3 regions of the Vibrio atlanticus genome follow, and region 1 is predicted to be linked to each of the others. Evidence: riboswitches for the same ligand, from Rfam matches in the RefSeq annotation. Region 1 holds a riboswitch; each other region holds the start of a gene.
What was found. Region 1 has a riboswitch for thiamine pyrophosphate ahead of thiB (thiamine ABC transporter substrate binding subunit). Riboswitches for the same ligand answer to the same signal wherever they lie in the genome.
Positions count from the first base shown of each region.

Region 2: another riboswitch for thiamine pyrophosphate. It lies ahead of thiC (phosphomethylpyrimidine synthase ThiC); the one in region 1 lies ahead of thiB (thiamine ABC transporter substrate binding subunit).
Region 3: another riboswitch for thiamine pyrophosphate. It lies ahead of thiD (bifunctional hydroxymethylpyrimidine kinase/phosphomethylpyrimidine kinase); the one in region 1 lies ahead of thiB (thiamine ABC transporter substrate binding subunit).

Region 1 covers NZ_AP025460.1:3,046,893-3,054,369, forward strand. The annotation lists gene pmbA (metalloprotease PmbA) at 1-1,036, opposite strand, end outside; gene yjgA (ribosome biogenesis factor YjgA) at 1,155-1,679, shown strand; gene thiQ (thiamine ABC transporter ATP-binding protein) at 1,822-2,526, opposite strand; gene thiP (thiamine/thiamine pyrophosphate ABC transporter permease ThiP) at 2,526-4,139, opposite strand; gene thiB (thiamine ABC transporter substrate binding subunit) at 4,265-5,257, opposite strand; TPP riboswitch at 5,311-5,430, opposite strand; gene OCV30_RS13710 (flavin prenyltransferase UbiX) at 5,474-6,097, opposite strand; gene mpl (UDP-N-acetylmuramate:L-alanyl-gamma-D-glutamyl-meso-diaminopimelate ligase) at 6,135-7,477, opposite strand, start outside.
Region 2 covers NZ_AP025460.1:3,384,737-3,392,213, reverse strand. The annotation lists gene OCV30_RS15305 (multicopper oxidase family protein) at 486-1,868, shown strand; gene crcB (fluoride efflux transporter CrcB) at 1,969-2,352, shown strand; TPP riboswitch at 2,415-2,513, shown strand; gene thiC (phosphomethylpyrimidine synthase ThiC) at 2,643-4,592, shown strand; gene OCV30_RS15290 (thiamine phosphate synthase) at 4,592-5,884, shown strand; gene OCV30_RS15285 (HesA/MoeB/ThiF family protein) at 5,874-6,656, shown strand; gene thiS (sulfur carrier protein ThiS) at 6,653-6,862, shown strand; gene OCV30_RS15275 (thiazole synthase) at 6,865-7,477, shown strand, end outside.
Region 3 covers NZ_AP025461.1:1,450,602-1,458,078, reverse strand. The annotation lists gene OCV30_RS22105 (helix-turn-helix domain-containing protein) at 1-343, shown strand, start outside; gene OCV30_RS22100 (DMT family transporter) at 429-1,346, shown strand; TPP riboswitch at 1,445-1,556, shown strand; gene thiD (bifunctional hydroxymethylpyrimidine kinase/phosphomethylpyrimidine kinase) at 1,653-2,561, shown strand; gene OCV30_RS22090 (ABC transporter ATP-binding protein) at 2,551-3,309, shown strand; gene OCV30_RS22085 (ABC transporter permease) at 3,302-4,117, shown strand; gene OCV30_RS22080 (ABC transporter substrate-binding protein) at 4,236-5,192, shown strand; gene tenA (thiaminase II) at 5,201-5,869, shown strand; gene thiM (hydroxyethylthiazole kinase) at 5,939-6,724, shown strand; gene OCV30_RS22065 (methyl-accepting chemotaxis protein) at 6,862-7,477, opposite strand, start outside.

The sequences.
Region 1 (7,477 bases):
GAATACCACCAGCATGACCTGTTGGTGTCATATCCATTTTACGTGCGGCATAACTGGTTAGCAGGTAAGTTGCTAACACACCATCTGTGATGATTTCACGATCTTGAGTGAACACACCTTCACTATCGAATGGGCTTGAAGCCAAACCACGTAAGATATGAGGACGCTCAGAAATGTTAAACCAATCAGGTAGAATTTTCTGACCTAGGTGATCCAATAAGAACGATGACTTACGGTATAGGTTACCACCACTGATCGCCATCACAAGGTGGCCAATCAAGCCAGTCGCGACATCGTTAGCAAACATGATTGGGTATTGGCCTGTTGGTAGCTTTTTCGCATCCAAACGGCTAATTGTCTTTTCTGCTGCTTCCTGACCTACGCGCTCAGGCGTCCATAGCTCATCACGGTGACGTGCAACGGTATAGCTGTAGTCTCGCTCCATCTCACCGTTAGCGCCTTGTCCAATCACACAGCAGCTCGTGCTATGGCGGCTTGATGCGTAGCTAGCTAGTAAGCCATGGCTGTTACCATAAACTTTAACGCCATAATGGCTGTCGTAGCTTGCACCATCACTTTGCTTGATCTTATCGCTATAAGCTAGCGCTTGCTTCTCAGCTGCAATCGCAATCTCAGCGGCATAGTCAGGGTTTGGTTCATCAGGGTGGAAAAGATCCAAGTCTGGAATTTCTTTTACCATGTATTCTTTTGCTGCAGGACCAGCAAACGGGTCTTCAGAAGTGTACTGAGCGATATCAAGCGCAGCCGCGACTGTTTGAGCAATTGCCTTCTCACTCAGATCTGATGTAGATGCGCTGCCTTTTTTCTGACCGCGGTAAACAGTAATACCTAGAGCACCATCACTATTAAATTCAACGTTTTCCACTTCACACATACGTGTTGAAACACTTAAACCCGTTGACTTAGTAATAGCAACCTCAGCGGCGTCTGCACTCACTGATGCCATATCCAACGCTTTAGCTACTGCGGCTTCTAGCTCAACTCGTTGTTGGGCGACTTGCTGTTTTACATCCATATCTATTCTAATTTTTTAGGTCAATATTACGTAGGATAACAAGAATTTCGCTTTCTCCCCAAGATTCTTGCTAAAATAGGCAATATATTCGTTTGAGATAGTGACATAGGCAGAAAAGATGGCTCGCAAAAACCAAAAAGCCCCATGGGAACCAGAAGAAGAAATCATCTGGGTAAGTAAGACAGAAATGAAAACGGACATGGACGCCCTGCAAAAGCTGGGAGAAGAGCTTGTTGAATTAAAGCCTTCTGTATTAGACAAATTTCCGCTGTCTGAAGATTTGGCACAAGCGATTAAAGATGCACAACGCTTTAAAAATGAAGCAAAGCGCCGTCAACTTCAATACATTGGTAAAGTAATGCGCAGTGTCGATCCAGAGCCAATTCAAGCGGCTTTAGATAAGATTCGCAACAAACACTCTCAAGCAACAGTTGAACTGCACAAACTAGAACAACTGCGTGATCGTGTTGTTGCAGAAGGCGATGCGGCCATTTCAGACGTTATGGAAATGTACCCGGAAGCTGACCGTCAACGTCTTCGTCAGCTCGCTCGTCAAGCTAACAAAGAGAAAGCGGCAAACAAACCGGCTAAGTCTTCTCGTGAAATATTCCAAATCTTAAAAGAGCTAAAGCTAGGCGACTAATCTTCGCTGCCCTTTAATCAGAAAGATAATAAAAGACCTAGCGCATGCTAGGTCTTTTTGTTTTTGACGCACTCGATATCAAGAAGCTCTCAATATCAATAAGTACTCAATATTAAGAAGTACTCACAGGAGTGAAAAATCATCATTCACCCGCTTTAACAAACGAGCTTAGCTCTTGCTGTGGATGTTCAGCCGTCAGTGTCTCTATCGAGTCTGCAACCAACACCTTACCTAGCGCTACAAAAACGAACTTATTTGCGATACTGCGCGCATCACCTAAGTGGTGTGTCACCATCAGTACCGTAATGTTTCGCTCGGCGGCTAATCGCCTAACAAGGTTAAGCATTTCCTCACGAAGCAAAGGGTCAAGCGCAGAGAAAGGCTCATCAAGCAACCAAATATCATGAGGCTGAACAAAACAACGAGCTAACGCGACACGCTGACGTTGACCGCCCGATAAGTGCTCTGGCAATCTATCTAAATACTCAGCGACACCCACTTGTACAGCGGCCTGTTCGACTTCGTGCTTTTGGGTTGCCGTAAGCTTTAACCCTGGATGCAAGCCTAAGCCAATATTTTCACGTACGGTGAGATGGGCAAACAAATTATGCTCTTGAAACAACATCGCTAATGGACGCTGATGTGCTTCTTTGCCAATCAGTGATTGTCCCGCTACAGAGATCTCACCCGAAGTGGGCTCAATAAACCCAGCAACCAGTGCCAACAGCGTTGATTTACCTGCGCCACTTGGCCCCATCAGCGCAACAATATCGCCCTGCTCAGCTTGAAAATCAAAGCAAAACAACTCTCTGTGATAGTGGTAGTCCACATCTTTCATCACTAACATCATCGGTTCCTCAACTCTTTAGCATCGAGCTTAGATCTTCGAGTAAATAAAAATTCAATCAGGCTAAAGCTGCCAACACTCAGTAACAGTAAGCTCACGGAAACCACAGCTGCGGCTTCCATTTGATAGCTGCCTAATAATTGGAATAGGTACAAAGGCAGAGTTCTAAAATCTTGGCTACCAAACAAAGCAATCGCACTTAAGTCACCCATTACTAACATAAAGCTGATCGAGAAAGCTTGTGCCATCGGTGTTCGCAATGCACGCCACTCCACTAGCCTAAAACGCGTGAAACCAGTCATTCCCAAACTTGCGCACACATACTGATACTGCTGAGACAAATGCAGCATAGGTTGAGCCAAGGTTTTAATTACGTAAGGAAGCGCCATTAAACTGTTTACTGCAATCACGATAAAGAAAGCTAAGCTGAAAACATCGGTGAATGAACGCAGTAATAAGAAGAGCCCCGTACTGATCACAAGCCCAGGAGTAACTAAGATAATAGTGCCAATCAGCTCGATTTTATCTGCTCGAAAATTCTTATTCTGTAAGCGCCATGCTCGACTAGTCAGCAGTATTGCGATACCAATACCAACTGCGATAACACTTGCTAATGACGCGACTTTAACCGAGGTCATTAACGCAGCCCAAAACGGCTCGCTGCTCAGTACGATTAATGCCTGCGAGTTAATGCCACTGACGATAACCATGGCTAATGGCGGCAATACCAGCATTGAGACGGTGATGATCCAAAAGCTATCCCAAGCTTTTGACCACCAGCTGTCCTCAACCAAATATTTCTCTTCCGACAATTGACTGGCTGTCACTGAAATAGGTTTCGATAGGCGTTGAATGCTCACAGCTAACACACTACACAGCAGCATTTGCCATATCGCGAGTAAGGCACCAGCCTGCAGGTCAAAGTCGAATTTAATCGCCTGATAAATAGCGAGTTCGATAGTGGTTGATTTAGGTCCACCGCCTAGTGCCATTACGGTAGCAAAGCTGGTAAAACACAGCATGAAGACCAAACCACACACATGTGGCAGTTGCTGTCTTAAACGAGGCCATTCAACCCATCTGAATTTATTCCAATGACTCATACCCAAATGAGCACACAGTTTATATTGCTCGGCAGGCACGGTATCTAAAGCTTGTAAAAGTAAACGGCTAGCATAAGGCAGGTTAAAGAAGACATGTGCGAGCAAAATACCATTCAACCCATAGATCGAGAATGGCAGTTTAATATCGAAGTTCGCCAGAAATTTAGCTAACCAACCACTGTTACCATAAATAGCTAGCAAACCAAATACGCCAACTAATACGGGCAAAACCAAGGTCGAAGCAAACAGCCTTAACAACAAGGCCCGTCCAAAAAATTGTCTGCGACACAGAGCATGAGCAATAGGTATAGCAAAGCCAACACTCAGCACCGTTGAGAGTGTCGCTTGATAGAAACTGAATTTCGTTACATGCCAATAGTAAGGATCGGACCATACTTGGCTGATATCAAGAGAAGGGGCATTGCTTAGCAATGCCCCAACTGCCGAAACCACGAAGGCGGTAATGAGTATCGCAACCCAAACCCCGACCTTAGGTGTTTTCTTTATCATAAATTGATTTTTTACCGTAAATGGTTCACTCCAAACATAACGAATGAACCTTTAAATACAGAAAGCTAGTTTTTTAAAAGTACGTTAGAAAACTCATTTTCTTAAATAATAAGTTAAATAGTAAGTTAAAAAGTAAGTGCACTCTGCCATTCACGAATCCAAGGCTTACGCTTCTCGGCGATCTCTTCTGGTGTGAAGCTTAGCGCTTTCTGAGGAACCGTAAGTTGCTCGAACCCTTTTGGTAGCTCAACATCGGTCACTGGGTACATCCAGTTGCCAGTAGGCATCGCCGATTGGAACTCATCACTTAAGATAAATGCCATAAACTCATCGGCAAGCTTTTCGTTCTTGCTTCCTTTAACCTTCGCTGCCACTTCCACTTGAGTGTAATGACCTTCTTCAAAGCTTGCAGCTGCGTACTTAGAATCACTTTCTGCAATGATGTGATAAGCAGGAGAAGTTGTGTAAGACAACACTAAATCAGACTCGCCTTCTAGGAACATAGAGTAAGCTTCAGACCAGCCTTTAGTCACAGTCACCGTTTTCTGAGCAAGCTTCTTCCATGCTGCAGTTGCTTCATCACCGTAAACCGACTTCATCCATAGCATCATGCCTTGGCCTGGTGTTGATGTACGTGGATCTTGATAGATAACCTTAAGATCGTCACGTTGCTCAACCAGTTCTTTCAGGCTCTTTGGCGGGTTTGCTAGCTTCTCTTTGTTATAGATAAACGCAAAGTAACCAAAATCATAAGGAACAAAGGTACTGTCGTTCCAACCGTTAGGAAGCGTCACAGATGATGTATCAACACTGTGCTCAGCCAATAAGCCTGTAGATTTCGCTTCAGCCATGAGATTATTATCTAGGCCTAAAATGATGTCAGCTTTGCTGTTGCCACCTTCAAGACGTAAGCGGTTTAGAATAGACACACCATCTTCTAACGCGACAAAATTCACATCACAACCACACTTTTCTTCGAATGCTTTTTCAACGGCAGGACGAGGGCCCCAATCCGCAGCAAAAGAGTCGTAAGTGTAAACAGTTAAAGTGTTGTCTGCTGCGAAGGCAGAAAAAGAGATGGCTGTAGTAACAGCAAGAGTTGTTAATGTTAATTTCACTGGACGCTCTCCATGGTCTGAGCGGCACAGGTTTGAGGGAGGAGAACGGTAGAGGTTGTTCCTAACTCAATTCCTACGCCAGCATTATCTGGTTCAGGTTTACGGGTCCCAAGTGTCTGCTTGATCTCAGCTCGCATTCATTATTTGAATGGTTCGCTCCCCGATGAGTGTTCAGGATTGTAATTTGATTTTGAACAATAAGCCATCAAGTTTGGATCAATTACGTTGATCGTAACCCCAACGTGGCACTAAACCTTGCTCGATACCAAGATGGTCTAGAATGCGTGCCACCATAAAGTCGACTAGGTCTTCAATCGACTTAGGTTGATGATAAAAACCCGGAGCTGCAGGCATAATCGTCACGCCCATGGTCGATAGCTTATGCATATTCTCTAAATGCAACGTAGAAAATGGCGTCTCACGAACCACCAACAACAACTGTCCTCGCTCTTTCATAACCACGTCTGCTGCACGCTCGATCAAGTTATCTGATAGGCCATGAGCAATCGATGCCAAGCTTCCCGCAGAGCATGGACACACCACCATCTGCTTCGGTGCTGCTGAACCAGAGGCAACCGGTGAGAACCAATCATCTTTGCCACACACCACCAGCTTTTCTGGGTCGCAATCTAAATGCTTAACCAAAGCTTGTTTCGCAGCATCTGGTCCAGCAGGTAACTTAAGTTCATGCTCGGTCGCCAACACCACTCGCGCTGCCGATGATATCAGCAAGTAGACCTGATAATCGGCGGCCAAAAGGCATTCAAGTAAACGCAGGCCATAAGGCGCACCGGATGCGCCAGTGAAAGCAAGAGTTATCGCTTTATCGTGTTTTGTCATGTTCTCAATTACTTCAAATTATAAGGTCGTGGATGCGTTAGCCTTTTAGTGCCAATCCATCCAACAGTTTCTGATGAATACCACCAAAGCCACCATTACTCATTACCAAGATTTGGTCACCCGCTTGTGCCTCAGAGACAATTTTAGCAACGAATGCATCCATGTCATCACACACGTGCGCGGGTTGGTGACACGCATCGGCGACGTCTTGTACCGACCAATCAATGTTATTGGGTTGGAATAAGTAAGTAGAATCCGCTTGCTTCAACGAATCAGCCAACGTTTCTTTGTGCACTCCACGTTTCATTGTGGCAGAACGAGGCTCTAAAACGGCAATTATTTTTTTCGTGTCGACCTTATTACGTAAACCGCCTAGCGTAAGTTCAATTGCCGTTGGGTGATGAGCAAAATCGTCATAGACAGAAACGCCTGCCACTTCGCCTTTAAACTCTAGACGACGTTTGGTGTTGATGAACTTCGCCAACGATTCACACGCTAAATCAGGTGTCACCCCTACATGTCGTGCAGCTGCAATCGCCATCAAAGCATTATTGACGTTATGGTCGCCAACCAAATCCCAGTCGACGGTTCCAACACATTCGCCTTGGAAGTACACCTCAAATTTAGAGCCGTCTTTAACCAGCTTCTTGGCATCCCAATCACCGAGTTCACCACTCGACTCAGTTTCACTCCAGCAGCCACGAGATAACACATCTTGGATCGCGGTATCTTGCTTCGGTGAGAAAATACGGCCATTACTTGGCACTGTGCGAACCAAATGATGGAACTGACGCTTAATCGCCTCAAGATCATCGAAGATGTCAGCATGATCGAACTCGAGGTTATTCATTACCAAGGTTCTTGGGTGGTAGTGAACAAACTTAGATCGTTTATCAAAGAAAGCACTGTCGTATTCGTCAGCTTCAACCACGAAGAACATGCTTTCACCAAGGCGAGCTGAGATACCAAAATTACCCAACACACCACCGACAAGAAAACCCGGTGCGTAACCGCAGTCTTCAAGGATCCAAGCCAGCATGCTCGATGTTGTTGTCTTGCCATGCGTTCCCGATACCGCTAATACCCAACGATCATGCAACAAGAACTCTTGCAACCACTGCGGCCCAGAAGTGTATCTAAGGTTGTTATCCAATACATACTCAACACACGGGTTACCACGACTCATCGCATTGCCAATGACCACTAAGTCAGGCCTTGGTTCTAACTGGCTTGGGTTAAACCCTTCAATAATTTCAATCCCTTGAGACTCCAACAAAGTGCTCATTGGTGGGTAAACATTCGCGTCACTACCGGTAACCTTGTGACCTAATTGACGAACCAATACCGCAGCACCTCCCATGAAGGTGCCACAAATTCCTA
Region 2 (7,477 bases), 340 kb from region 1:
CTCCACCCCTGCCATATTTAAGGCTCTAGCAGAAATGCTAGAGCCTTTTTGCTTTCTGAAGCTAATTATACGCCATTAGCAAAGCAGCGGATTCCCCGACTTACCAAAACAGCGCGCGTTGGGAGTCTAAATCTCCACTCCTGCCATATTTAAAGTCTCAGCAGAAATTCTGGAGCCTTTTTTATTAGCTTCGACTCATAATGCTTTTACGCAACTTTTCCTATTTGGATATGTTGATATTCGAACCTTAACGCTTCCGTAATAGTTTGAAGATCGAGTCGAAGATAGAGGTCTTTTGGCTTTCTATATGTGTGATATTTAAGCTGTCATTTCTTGCATTGGCTGATATTTGGCCTTAGAAAGGTAAGTGCTCACTTATCCCAGCCTCTTTTATAAACAACCAACAGCACAATCCCCACTTCTTTATGAGAATTATTCTCAATATTTTGTTACATTTTGGTCGTTATTACTAAAAGGCAACAAATATGGATATTTCCCGTCGTAAGTTTATTCAATCATCTCTCGCTATATCTGCACTCACTGTTTTACCCGCTTGTTCTATGAAGCAGTCTGTTGATGCTCAAGGTAAGTATGTTTATGACTTAACTGCTGAACCTTCAATGGCTGAATTAGTCGTGGGATTTGACACTAATGTTTTAGCCTTTAATGGACAGATTCCAGCTCCGACGATTCGATGTCGACAGGGTGAAAAGGTCACAATTCGTTTTACGAATAAGCTATCAGAGCCGACGACTATTCATTGGCATGGCTTAAGAATTCCTATCGAAATGGACGGTGTTCCCTTCTTAAGTCAGCCACCGATCATGCCAGGTGAAACATTCATTTATGAGTTTACGCCGCCAGATGCTGGCACATTTTGGTATCACCCACATATGAATAGCGTTAAACAACTTGGTATGGGTTTAGTTGGCCTTATTATCGTAGAAGAAAGCACTCCCGTGCAGTTTGACGAAGAACACGCATTGATGCTTAAACATTGGCATATCGACAAGCAAGGTCAATGGAAAGGCTTAATGATTCCTCGACTCAGTGCTCGTATGGGTACTCCAGGAGAGTGGAGCAGCGTCAATGGTGTTCATGAACCTGTATACCAATTAAAGCAGCACGCAACGACTCGACTGCGTATTGCGAATGTCGATAATACGATCACTTATCCTATTGCTATCGAAGGGGCTGAGGCATGGGTGATTGCCATTGATGGTAACCCTGTGAAAACGCCTTATAAACTTACTCAACATAAAATTGGTCCGGGTATGCGTGTTGATATCGGACTGGTCGCTCCTAAAGCTGGTGAGCGAGTTAACGTTCTCCAAATGAAGGGGCGTTTCCCATTTTCTTTGTGTGAATTTGAAGTCGTAGATTCAGCATTTACTCAAGAGCGAGTGTTGCCATTATTACCATTGAATCCAGTACCTAATCTAGATCTTGCTAATGCTGAAGAGATCGATTTCGTGTTCGAGTGGGAGGGGGCGGTTTCACCTGTATCTAAAGATGGTAAATCGATGCCTAAATTTTGGCTTACTAATAAACGAGCGTGGGAGGGGATGAGCAAAGACAATATCCCTGAGCCGTTGGCGACTTTAGAGCTAGGTAAGACTTACATATTCGATCTTAAGAACGTCACTCAATATCATCACCCGATTCATATTCATGGTCATACATTCACTGTATTGGAACTTGATGGTAAAAAAATTGAAGAACCTTTCCATACCGATACTGTGTTACTTGGAAAGAATGGTCGAGCGAAAGCCGCATTTTTTGCCGACAACCCAGGACGTTGGATGTATCACTGTCATGTTATAGAACACATGAAAACGGGTTTAATGGGATATATCGAAGTTAAGTGACACCTGTAACGTTTAATATTTGCGCATGCATTCTTAGTTTCTACCCTCGCTTTTATCAGCGTTAAAGCTAGAATATAGGGATTATTGTTTGGGAGGATTCATGGGTCAGTTATCTATTTTAGGTTTTATTGCCATTGGTGGCGCATTTGGTGCTTGTTCGCGCTATTTGATTTCAGAGTTATGTGTGGTGATGCTAGGGCGTGGTTTTCCTTATGGTACGCTAACTGTTAACGTGATTGGCTCTTTAATTATGGGCTTACTCATCGCAGCGTTTGAGAATGAGATGGTTGCGACAGAACCATGGAGACAAATTATCGGTCTTGGCTTCCTTGGAGCACTGACTACATTTTCTACATTTTCGATGGATAACGTGCTTCTTATGCAGCAGGGTGCTTTCTTTAAGATGGGACTCAATGTGCTACTTAACGTGGTTCTCAGCATCTCAGCAGCATGGATCGGCTTCCAACTTTTGATAAAGTCTTAAAACTTTCTTACGATTTGTTAACAACTCGGCTTGGTTTATCCAAGGCGTTTTTATATACTCGATCGAACTTGTCGGAGTGCCATATGGCTGAGACCGTTAACTCGGGATCCGTTGAACCTGATCAGGCTAATACCTGCGAAGGGAACAAGAGTAGATATCTAACTAGAATCCATCTAGAGATCTATCTCCAGATCACAACTGTATTTCTTACCGTGATCCCTCTTGTAGCATCTAATCCGTCAAGCATTTTTATCCCTATAAATAATGGCTAAAAGCCAAGGAAAAATGCTATGTCGAGTCGTAAACAAGCAAGACTGGAAGCGAAGAATTTCATCGATTCTTTATCCGTACAACCTTATCCAAATTCAAAAAAAGCTTACATCCAAGGATCTCGAGAAGATATTCAAGTCCCTGTACGAGAAATATCACTTGCTGATAGCCTTGTCGGTGGTACCAAAAAAGAGCCTGTATTCGAACCTAATGTACCCATTCAAGTTTACGATACCTCAGGTGTTTACACTGACCCCAAGCATCAAATAGACCTGTATAGCGGCCTTCCAAAGTTGCGTGAGCAATGGATTGATGAGCGTGGTGATACGGAACTGTTAGACGATGTAAGCTCTGTTTACACTAAAGAACGTTTAGAAGATGAAACTCTAGACGACCTTCGTTACGGCAATCTACCTAGAATTCGTCGCGCGACTGACGATCAATGTGTTACTCAGCTGCACTATGCTCGTCAGGGGATTATCACTCCTGAGATGGAGTACATTGCTATACGTGAGAACATGGGGCGTCAGAAGTTTGCTGATGAGCAGCTTAACCACCAACATCCTGGCCATAACTTTGGCGCAAATCTACCGAAAGAAATTACCCCTGAGTTTGTGCGCAAGGAGGTTGCTGAAGGTCGAGCTATTATCCCTTCAAACATCAACCACCCAGAATCAGAACCGATGATTATTGGCCGTAACTTCTTAGTGAAGGTGAACGCTAATATCGGTAACTCTTCAGTAAGCTCTTCGATTGAAGAAGAAGTTGAGAAGTTAGTATGGTCAACTCGCTGGGGTGGCGATACCGTAATGGACCTTTCTACCGGCCGTAATATTCACGAAACTCGCGAATGGATCTTACGTAACAGCCCTGTACCAATCGGTACGGTTCCTATGTATCAAGCCCTTGAAAAAGTGAATGGTGTTGCGGAAGACCTTAACTGGGAAGTGATGCGCGATACTTTGATTGAACAAGCAGAGCAGGGTGTTGATTACTTCACTATCCACGCAGGTTTGTTGCTTCGCTACGTTCCGATGACGGCTAAACGTGTCACTGGCATTGTTTCTCGTGGTGGTTCTATTATCGCGAAATGGTGTCTTGCACATCACCAAGAGAGCTTCCTTTATACTCACTTCCGCGAGATCTGCGAGATCTGTGCGAAGTACGATGTTGCCCTGTCATTGGGTGATGGCCTACGCCCGGGTTCTATTGCAGATGCCAATGATGAGGCTCAATTCTCGGAGTTACGTACTTTAGGTGAGTTGACTAAGGTAGCTTGGGAATACGACGTGCAGGTGATCATTGAAGGCCCAGGACATGTGCCAATGCACCTAATCAAAGAGAATATGGAAGAGCAGTTAGAGCACTGCCACGAAGCACCTTTCTATACTTTAGGTCCACTGACGACAGATATTGCCCCTGGTTACGACCATATTACCTCTGGTATTGGTGCCGCCATGATTGGTTGGTACGGCTGTGCGATGCTCTGTTATGTCACTCCTAAAGAACATTTAGGCTTACCAAACAAAGAAGACGTGAAGACTGGCTTGATTACTTACAAGCTGGCAGCACATGCAGCAGACTTGGCAAAAGGACATCCGGGCGCACAAATCCGCGACAATGCATTATCAAAGGCGCGTTTTGAATTCCGTTGGGAAGACCAATTTAATCTAGCTTTAGATCCGGAAACCGCGCGTGCTTTCCATGATGAAACTCTGCCACAAGAGTCGGGTAAGGTTGCTCACTTCTGCTCTATGTGTGGACCTAAATTCTGCTCGATGAAGATCTCTCAGGAAGTACGAGAGTATGCGAAAGACACCGAACAAGTGGCGGCTGATAAGGCTATCGAAATTAAGATGTTGGATAACCCGTTGGAAGGAATGCGTCAGAAATCACAAGAGTTCCGTGATACCGGCTCTGAACTTTACCACCCTGCAGTAGGTGCAAAAGAAGCTCAACTAGAGGAATAATGACAGTGAAGATACTCATCCCATCTCAAAATATTGAGTTAACGGGAGAAGTGCAGAACTGTCTATTGGTTGCTAAGCGACAAGGCTTTGCAACCGATGCAGTTGAGTTGGGCGTAAGCCCAACTCAATACTTCTCTATCGTTGATGCTCAGCAGGCGTTATCTATTGGCTTTGCTCATGATGTTGATTCATTGGCTAAGTGTCAGTTAGCGGAATTGAACCATGTTGTTGATTACAGTAATTCAGTCGCGTTAACTGACGTTTGTGATGCCTTTATACAAACTCCGAATACTATCTATATCGGTATCTCAGATGATTCAGCTGTACTGGATATCTGGTCACACCTAGATGCTAATCGTGCTATCAAGAGTGAAACTACAGCTCATCAGGAGTTAGATAATCGCGGCCACTTTGCTTGGTTACTTACTTTGTTGGCGCTGGAATTCCCATTAGAAGACGCACTAGTTTTAGCTCGCGCAGCATCTAATGTTTCACGTGGAACATGGCCTGCACATTACCAAAATTTTCCTATCCCTGTTCTTGAAGATCAACGATTGGATATAAGCGTAGGTTGGGCTAACCAAGGGACATCACTTTCTTTTCCTGAATTGAATAAGAGTAGCCTCGGTTTATACCCCGTAGTTGATGATGTTGACTGGATCGAAAGATTACTCAAGCTTGGAATCAACACTGTTCAACTACGTATTAAGAACCCGCAGCAAGCGGACTTAGAGCAACAAGTCGCACGATCTATCGAGCTTGGTCGAGAGCATAACGCTCAAGTTTTTATCAATGATTACTGGCAGCTTGCACTCAAGCATGACGCTTTTGGTGTTCATTTGGGGCAAGAGGATATTGAAGAATCAAACCTCTCACAGTTGAGCCAAGCGGGTATAAAGATTGGTTTATCGACTCATGGCTATTACGAGTTACTGCGCATTGTTCAAATCAACCCAAGCTATATTGCGCTAGGCCACATCTTTCCAACAACGACTAAGCAGATGCCATCAAAGCCTCAGGGTATAGTTCGTTTATCTCTGTATCAACAGCTGATTGATACTATCCCATATACAAAAGAACTCACCGGTTATCCGACGGTTGCTATTGGTGGTATTGACCAATCGACAGCTGAGCAGGTGTGGGATTGTAGGGTGTCGAGTTTGGCGGTTGTTCGTGCGATTACATTAGCGGAAGACCCTAAAAAGGTGATCGAATTTTTCGAAAAACTGATGGCGTCTAAACCTCCAGCTCTCAAAGAAGAGGTTATGCAGGAGCCTAGCTATGCTGAGTGACTTTGAATTTATTCGTTATCAACGACAAATTGCGTTACCTGAAGTCGGTGAACAAGGACAACGAAACCTATTAAATAGCCATGTGTTAGTGATTGGTTGTGGTGGCTTAGGTAATGCTGCGGCTCTTTACCTTGCAGCTTCTGGTGTTGGAAAGATCGTGTTGGTTGATGATGACTGTGTGGATTCATCTAACCTGCAACGACAGGTCGCGTTCAAAGAAATTCAGTTAGGTTCGCCTAAAGTCGAAGCTATGAAGCAACAACTGACTGAGCTCAATAGCCGCAGTCAAGTTAGAACCATCAATCAGCGAATGAGTGACAGTCAGCTTGAACTTGAAGTGATGCTCGCTGATTTGGTGTTGGATTGTACTGACAACTTTGCGTCACGCCAGCAGGTTAACCAAGCGTGTTTCGGCAGCAATACACCTTTGATTTCTGGATCTGCAATCGGTTGGAAAGGCCAGTTTATTGTATTTGATTATCAGAATCAGAAAGGGTGCTATCACTGTTTGTTCCCGTTCAGTCATCATCCACAAACGACTCGTTGTAGTGATAGCGGCATCATAGGCCCAGTTGTTGGCACCATAGGTAACCTTCAAGCTTTGGCTGCTATTCAACATTTAACTCGTGGTGAGTTTCAGGTAGCAACACACCAGCTCAAACTGTTCGATGGCCAAACGATGAACTGGCAAAACTTAATGGTCACTCAAGATAGTGAATGTCCCGTGTGCAGTGCGTCTGCAGTTAAGCATTTAGAAGAAGAAATCCAATGAGTCATATAACGATCTCTATAAACGAGCAACCAGAACAGGTCGCGCACTTGTCGTCTCTAGCGGACATTATCCACGCTTTATCACTACCTGATCTGGGGTGTGTATTTGCAATCAATAATGCGGTTGTCCCGCGCAGCCAGTGGCAAAACACGGTCGTCAATGAAGGCGATGCTATTTCCCTTTTCCAAGCTATTGCAGGAGGCTAACCATGTTAACTATCGCTGATAAAACGTTTCAATCTCGACTCTTCACAGGAACCGGCAAGTTCGCGAACAAGCATTTGATGGCGAGTGCTATTGAAGCTTCAGGTTCGCAACTGGCAACCATGGCGTTGAAGAGAGTCGATATTCGCTCTGAGCAAGACGACATTTTACAACCAATCATTGATGCTGGCGTAAACTTACTACCGAATACATCAGGCGCTAAGAATGCAAAAGATGCCATCTTTGCTGCGCATTTGGCTCGTGAAGCGCTAGGCACAAATTGGCTCAAACTGGAAATTCACCCAGATCCAAAGTACTTGATGCCAGACCCAATTGAAACGCTTAAAGCCGCTGAGCAACTGGTTAAAGATGGCTTTGTTGTGTTGCCTTACTGCCATGCTGATCCAGTATTGTGTAAACGCTTGGAAGAGGTGGGTTGTGCTGCAGTTATGCCGCTGGGCGCACCTATTGGTTCAAATAAGGGTATTGCGTCTGCAGACTTCTTAGAGATCATTATCGACCAAGCGAATGTCCCTGTGATTGTGGATGCAGGCATAGGCGCGCCATCGCATGCTGCTCGTGCAATGGAAATGGGCGCAGACGCTGTGTTAGTGAATA
Region 3 (7,477 bases), on a different replicon from region 1:
AGTCAGCAAGAGCATCGACCCAAGAATCCGTGCGGTACAAAGGCTGATTGCGGATAACTACACCCAGCCGTTATCCATTTCACAACTTGCTGAAACGGCCTGTTTGAGCCCTACTCAATTCAAAAAACGCTTCAAAGAATGTCTGGGCATCAGTGCGCTTAAATACATCACTCGATATCGTATGGAGAAAGCCCAAGCCTTGTTAACTCACACCGATTTACCGGTTCAATTGATTGCTGAAAATGTGGGATATAGTGATGTTTCTGCTTTCAGTCGTCGCTTCTCTCAGCACTTTGGTATGTCCCCAAGGGCGTTTCTAGGCTCAATGAAAGAGAGTCTTTAGAAACAACAATAGCGTCCTTTTGGCAAACTAACTCTTATCAATTTTCACTATTATCTATTTCAGAACTGAAAATTGGGTAATAGAAATGAGTCTTGCCATCAATCGCGTTAACGAATTCCAAACGGGCACTTTAGCCATCTTGTTTGCTTCTATTTTATGGGGCACGACAGGCACCGCCGCAAGTTTTGCTCCTGATCTAAGCCCATTAGCAATTGGTGCTTTTTCTATGGGCGTCGGTGGCCTAATGCAAGCGGGCTTGGCATATCGAAAAATCCTATTCGCTTTCGACAAGCTTTTGCAGAATAAGAAGCTGTTGGCAGTGAGCGCTTTGGCTTTGGCGGTCTATCCTTTAGCTTTCTATTCTTCAATGAAATTATCAGGCGTGGCGATTGGTACAGTGGTTTCGATTGCAACCGCACCTTTCTTTTCGGCACTGTTAGAGTGTCTGATTAGCAAAAAGAATAATATTGACCGACGTTGGCTCACTAGCTTTGCGATTGGTGTGGTGGGTATTGGGTTGTTGGTGTTTTCAGAATCTTCATCTGTGAGTGAATCTGGTGATGATCTCAAGCTATTGGGTATTGCTTTAGGTTTGCTCGCTGGGTTGTGTTACGCCATTTATTCTTGGGCGACAAAAGCACTGATCGATAAAGGGATTAAGTCACAAGCGGCGATGGGCAGTATTTTTGGCCTCGGCGCGATGCTGTTGCTGCCAACACTCTGGTTTACGGGTGATAACCTGTTTTCCTCGCAGATTAACGTATTAGTCATCAGTTATCTGACGTTAATCCCACAATGCTTGGGCTATATCGCCTTCAGTTTTGGTTTACGCCATGTGACCGCGAGTAGCGCCAATCTACTTACTTTGTTTGAACCAGTAGTTGCAGCGGTGCTTGCCGTCTGCGTTGTCGGTGAGCTGATTCCTTTTATAGGTTGGTTAGGTATGTTTCTGATTGTGCTGTGCTTGTTGATACAGTCGAAGCCATCTAAAGGAACGCTATAAGTATTTGTTTTGTTGTGCCTAATTGAAATTTATTCATGCGTAATTCTTATAATTGAATAAAATCAGTATCTCAGTTGTGAGAGTGCTGTTACTATCGCTATCAATAGTCGGGGGGCATATACCTTATTTGGTGTTTGCTGAGATCGTTAATCGAGACCCGTTGAACCTGATTCAGTTAACACTGGCGTAGGGAACTATAAGCACTCGATCTACGTCTGCACCCATGAATACTTTCATGAGCCTAATGCGACTTCTCCTTCGATCAGTGTTCGTTCTCCTACGTCTTGTAAGATAGTAGGAGCGACAATGACACACAGTTCTATTTCAAAAGATTTAACGCCAAAAGCCTCAACTCCAAAATCCTCAACACAGCAGCACTCTGCTGAAGATACGATTCGCACGAATACTCCGATTGTATTGACTATCGCAGGCTCAGACAGTGGCGGCGGTGCCGGTATTCAAGCTGATATTAAAGCTATGTCTGCCACCGGTAGTTTTGCTTGTTCGGTAATTACCGCGATCACTTCCCAGAATACGCAAGGCGTTTCCGCTATTTTTCCTATTCCACTCGACCATGTTGCCAGCCAGTTAGATGCGGTTTTTACTGATCTCAATATCGTGGCCGTGAAAGTCGGCATGTTGGCCGATTCGCAAATCATCAAAGTCGTCGCGGACAGAATTAAGCAGTACCAACCTAAGCATCTTGTGATTGACCCTGTCATGGTCGCGACAAGTGGTGATCTTCTTCTAGAAAACTCAGCTATCACGACGCTAAAGCAAGAGTTGATTCCGCTGGCAGACATCATTACGCCTAATTTACCTGAAGGCGCAGCATTAACAGGCAAGCCAGTACCTGAAAGCGAAGCTGAAATGCAGGGCATGATTGAAGACCTGCGTGCTTTGGGCGCGAAAGCGGTACTCCTAAAAGGTGGCCACCTAGAGAAAGATGAGAACAGTAACGACTTACTGATTCTGCCAACTACATCTGCTTTGATTAGCGCGAAGCGTTTTCCTACCAAAAATACCCACGGCACGGGCTGTACGCTCTCTTCTGCTATCGCTTCTTTCTTGGCTCAAGGCAACTCGCTTCCAGAGGCTGTCGACCTAGGTAAACAATACATTTCACGCGCGATTGCTCATGCCGACGAACTTCAAGTTGGTCAAGGCCATGGCCCGGTAAATCACTTCTTCGCTGGGCACGGTAATGTCCGTTAATACGGTTGGCGTTCAACTCAGCAATGCCTCCTTACGTTATAACGACAGCGAGCACGTAACCTTATCGGGATTGTCGCTTAGCTTAAATGCAGGTAAGTGGACGGTATTGTTGGGTCGAAGTGGCTGCGGAAAAACCACGGTATTGCGTTATCTGGCAGGTTTGCTGGACGATAAGGTGGAGTGGCAGGGCACATTGGTAACCTCTGATGAACTGCCTTTAACGGATCGCATCGCTTACATGGCGCAGCAAGATTTGTTACTGCCGTGGTTGTCGGTTATCGACAATGTATGTCTGAGTCATCGCTTTCAAAATCCAGCTTTTGATAAAGCACAGCAAACCAATCAAGCACTAGAGTTGCTCGCTGCGGTTGGTTTGGCTGATTACGCGAATGCGATGCCGGATCAGTTGTCTGGCGGCATGCGCCAGCGTGTTGCTTTGGCTCGCACCTTAATGCAAGACAAGCCTGTTGTGCTGATGGATGAGCCTTTCTCTGCGCTGGATGCGGTAACAAGACACAAGTTACAGAGCTTAGCGTGTGAACTGTTAAGAGATAAAACCGTTGTGTTGATTACTCATGATCCACAAGAAGCGGTGCGTTTGGCGGATAACTTGTATGTGTTGCAAGGCACTCCGGCAAGTGCACAGTCACTGTCTGTGCCTAATACAGCGACACCAAGAGTGTTAGACGGTGAATGTGCTGAGTTACAACAAGCGATCTTAGATCAGTTGGAGCGTGACTATGAATGATCTAACGCGAAGCGAAGCTGTGGCTCGTTTAGCTAACGTACAGACTGCCACTACACGTCCTCGTCAGATGAATCCCGCGATGCGTTTGCTTATCAGCTGCGCCGTGATTCTCGGTTTATGGCAGCTGGTGGTGGTTATCTTCGAGATGCCTAGCTTCATTCTGCCAGCACCTGCAGAAGTCTTCATCAAGCTAATTGAACGTTACGATGTGCTACTCAAGCACACTTGGGTGACTGCGCAGGAGATCTTACTTGGTCTGCTACTCGGTTTGTCTATGGGGCTGTTTTTCGCCCTACAGATGTTGATGTTCGAACCGCTGAAACGCTGGTTGTTGCCTATCTTAATCGCTAGCCAAGCGATTCCTGTATTTGCGATTGCGCCAGTATTGATGCTGTGGCTTGGTTACGGCATCGCGTCAAAAGTGGTGATGGCGGCGATCATTATCTTCTTCCCCGTGACCACTTGTTGTTACGACGGTCTGCGAAATACACCGACTGGTTATCTTGATCTTGCCAAGACCATGGGTGCATCTAAATGGCAATTGCTCCGTTATATCCAATTGCCTGCTGCGCTGCCAACTTTGGCGTCTGGTATTCGTGTGGCTGTGGTGATTGCCCCAATTGGTGCAGTTGTCGGCGAGTGGGTCGGTTCGAGTGAGGGGCTAGGTTACTTAATGCTGCAAGCCAATGCGCGCATGATCATTGATGAGATGTTTGCGGCCTTATTCATCTTGGCGGTGCTGTCTATCTCGCTCTATTTCATCACAGACAAATTACTTAAAAAAGCTATCCCTTGGGAGAACCAGTGATGGTTAGCTCAATAACACTTTGTTTAATAAAGCTTCGCTCACGCTATTTATCTAAACAAACCTCGTTAAAAATTAGCTCTAGAAACACAATAATAATATTCAAAAGGAAAGGTTAACTATGAAAAATACCAAATTGGTAGGTGCAGTGGCATTGCTTGCTTCGCTAGTTTCAGGTCATGCATTGGCGGATTCTGAACAAAAGAAACTGACACTGATGTTGGATTGGTTTGTGAACCCGAACCATGGTCCGATAGTGATCGCACAAGAGCGTGGCTACTTTGCTGATCAAGGCTTAGACGTCGAAATTCAAGAACCAGCTGACCCAAGCACACCAGCAAAACTGGTTGCAGCGGGTAAGGTTGATTTAGCGGTCACTTACCAGCCAAGTTTAACCATGGATGTGGCAGCAGGTTTACCTCTTGTTCGTGCTTCAACCCTGATCGCAACGCCACTGAATACGTTGATGGTTTTAGATAATGGCAAGAACGATTCACTAGCGGATCTAAAAGGCAAAAAGATCGGTATTGCGATTGCGGGTAACGAGGAAGCGACGATCGGCACCATGCTAGCGCAAGAAAATGTTGCGTTTACAGACGTGCAAACCATCAATGTCGGTTGGGCACTGTCGTCTTCATTGGCATCAGGCAAGGTAGACGCAATTTGGGGTGGCCTACGTAACTTCGAAACTAACCAGTTAGCCCTTGAAGGCTTTAAAGCGAAAGCATTCTTCCCAGAAGAGCACGGCGTGCCAGCTTACGACGAGCTTATCTTTGTTGCGAACGCAAAGCAGCACGACGACGAAGCGATCAAAGCGTTCAACAAAGCATTGGAACAAGCAACGACTTACATTGTGAACCATCCACAAGATTCATGGAGTGAGTTTGTGGCGTATTCACCAGATACGTTGAACAACGAACTTAACCAACGCGCATGGAACGACACATTGACTCGTTTTGCACTTCGCCCTTCAGCGGTTGATCTAAAACGTTACGACGATTACGCACAGTTCATGTTCGACAAAGGCATTATTAAATCACTACCAAAAGCCGCTGACTACGTACCGACTTTTAACTAAGGAATCTCATGAAATACCAAGACTTAATCCAAGCTTGTCAGCAAGATTGGCAAGACTACACCGAGCATGATTTTGTTAAAACGCTGGCAAACGGCACGCTCGCTCAGCCGTGTTTTCTGCATTACTTGAAGCAAGATTTTCTGTTTTTAAAGCAGTATGCGCGTGCTTATGCTTTGGCGATTTACAAAGCTAAAACCTTGGCTGATATGCGTCGTGCACTGCCAAGTGTTCATGCTCTGCTAGATTCTGAAATCTCTCACCACGTGACTTACTGTGGTCAGTGGGGTTTAACCGAATCGGATTTAGAAAATGAACCTGAAGACTTCGGCACAGTTGCTTACACGCGCTACGTTCTAGATGCGGGTATGACAGGTGATCTTGTCGACTTATATGCGGCACTGGCTCCGTGTTCAATCGGTTACGCTGTTATCGGTAAAGCGCTGTTAGAAAGCAGTGATACTGTATTGGAAGGCAACCCATACGCAAGCTGGCTGCAGCTTTACGGCGGTGAAGAATTCCAGTCTGGTGTGGCAACGGGTGCGGAATACTTCAATCAACTGCTTGCTGAAATTGATATCAACAGCGAGCGCGGTCAAAACATCGTTCATATCTTCAAAACCGCAACGCGTATGGAAGTGGCTTTTTGGCAGCAAGGGCTGAACGCTCTTAATGACTAATCACGGCTAAACCTTGTCGCTAGCCAACCTGCAGCGGCTTAAACGACTTTCACGAATAAGGATTTACCCATGCTAACTGAACAAATCATCCAATCGTTGCGCGCAGTACGAGAGCAAAAACCACTGGTTGTGAACATTACCAACTACGTCGTGATGAACAATACGGCCAATGCGTTATTGGCGATTGGAGCTTCGCCTATTATGGCGCACTCGCAACAAGAACTGGCTGAGATGATGTCTTTCTCTGGCGCTTTGGTGATCAACATTGGCACGCTCGACAGTGTTTGGACGCCGAGAATGTGTTTTGCTGTTGAGCAAGCGAACGCGAACAACAAGGTTGTGGTTCTTGACCCTGTGGGTTGCGGTGCTAGTACGCTGCGTACCGAGACTTCTCGTGAAATTGCACGTTTAGCGGATAAATTGATCATTCGTGGTAACGCGTCTGAGATTATCGCGTTAGCGGGCGAGCAAGCGCAGAGCAAAGGTGTTGATGCGCTAGATAGCAGTGATGCAGCATTAGGCGCAGCGCAATGCTTAGTGGCTGAATACGGTGCGAATGTGGTGATTTCTGGTGAGACAGATTACGTTGTCACCAAAGACAGCGTGGTGACGTTAAACAATGGTCATCCAATGATGCCGTATGTGACCGGCATGGGTTGTACCTTAACGGCATTAACGGGAGCTTTCGCTGCTGTTGGAGATGAAAGTGGTTTAGCGGCAGCGGCGGTATTGGGTGTGGTTGGTGAAATCGCAGCTGAGAACTCTCGCGGCCCAGGTAGCTTGCAAATGAACTTGCTTGATGAGTTGTACCAGTTAGACGAAGAGACTCTGATTCAACGTTTGAAGATTCAGTAGATTCAATCTAGATCTGTATTCCTAGCTCACTAAAAAGCCCCCAACACATATGTGTTGAGGGCTTTTCTATTGGTGCTTCAAAACCGTATTAACTCGTCGTCGTGTTAGCTATCTCGTTATATGAGCAATTGGCTTCGTTAGGTTCTAAATCGATTCACTTGGCTCTCTAAGTGATGAGCAACTTCGGTTAAGTCGCTCGCGGCACCAGAAATGCTGCTGACAGACTCTTGGTTGCTCTGCGCGATGGTATTGGCACCTTGCGCGTTTTCACCTAGAGATTTTGTTAGGCAATCTTGTTCATCGACGGACACTGCTATCTGGCTATTCGCTTGGTTCAGATCTTGAATGTGTTGGTTGATCACATGTAAGTTCTGAGAAGCTTGCTGTGCCTGAGTTGAAGCATCTGAAACCGTGCTGTGGCTCTCTTTGATCGACTCTAACGCATCTTTAGCGCCACGTTGTAGCGATGTGATGAGTTCATCAATTTGGCTAGCTGAATCTTGGGTACGCTTAGCGAGCGTTCTTACTTCATCGGCTACGACAGCAAACCCACGACCTTGTTCACCCGCACGAGCGGCTTCAATGGCCGCGTTCAATGCCAATAGGTTAGTTTGCTCAGAAACGCCTTTGATTACTTCAAGAATGGCACCAATGTTCATCGACTCTTTGTGTAGGTCAGTCACTTTCTGACTGCTGACCTGCATGCTTTCATCGGCACTGCCAATTTCGTGCAGTGTTTTGTCTACTTCTTTT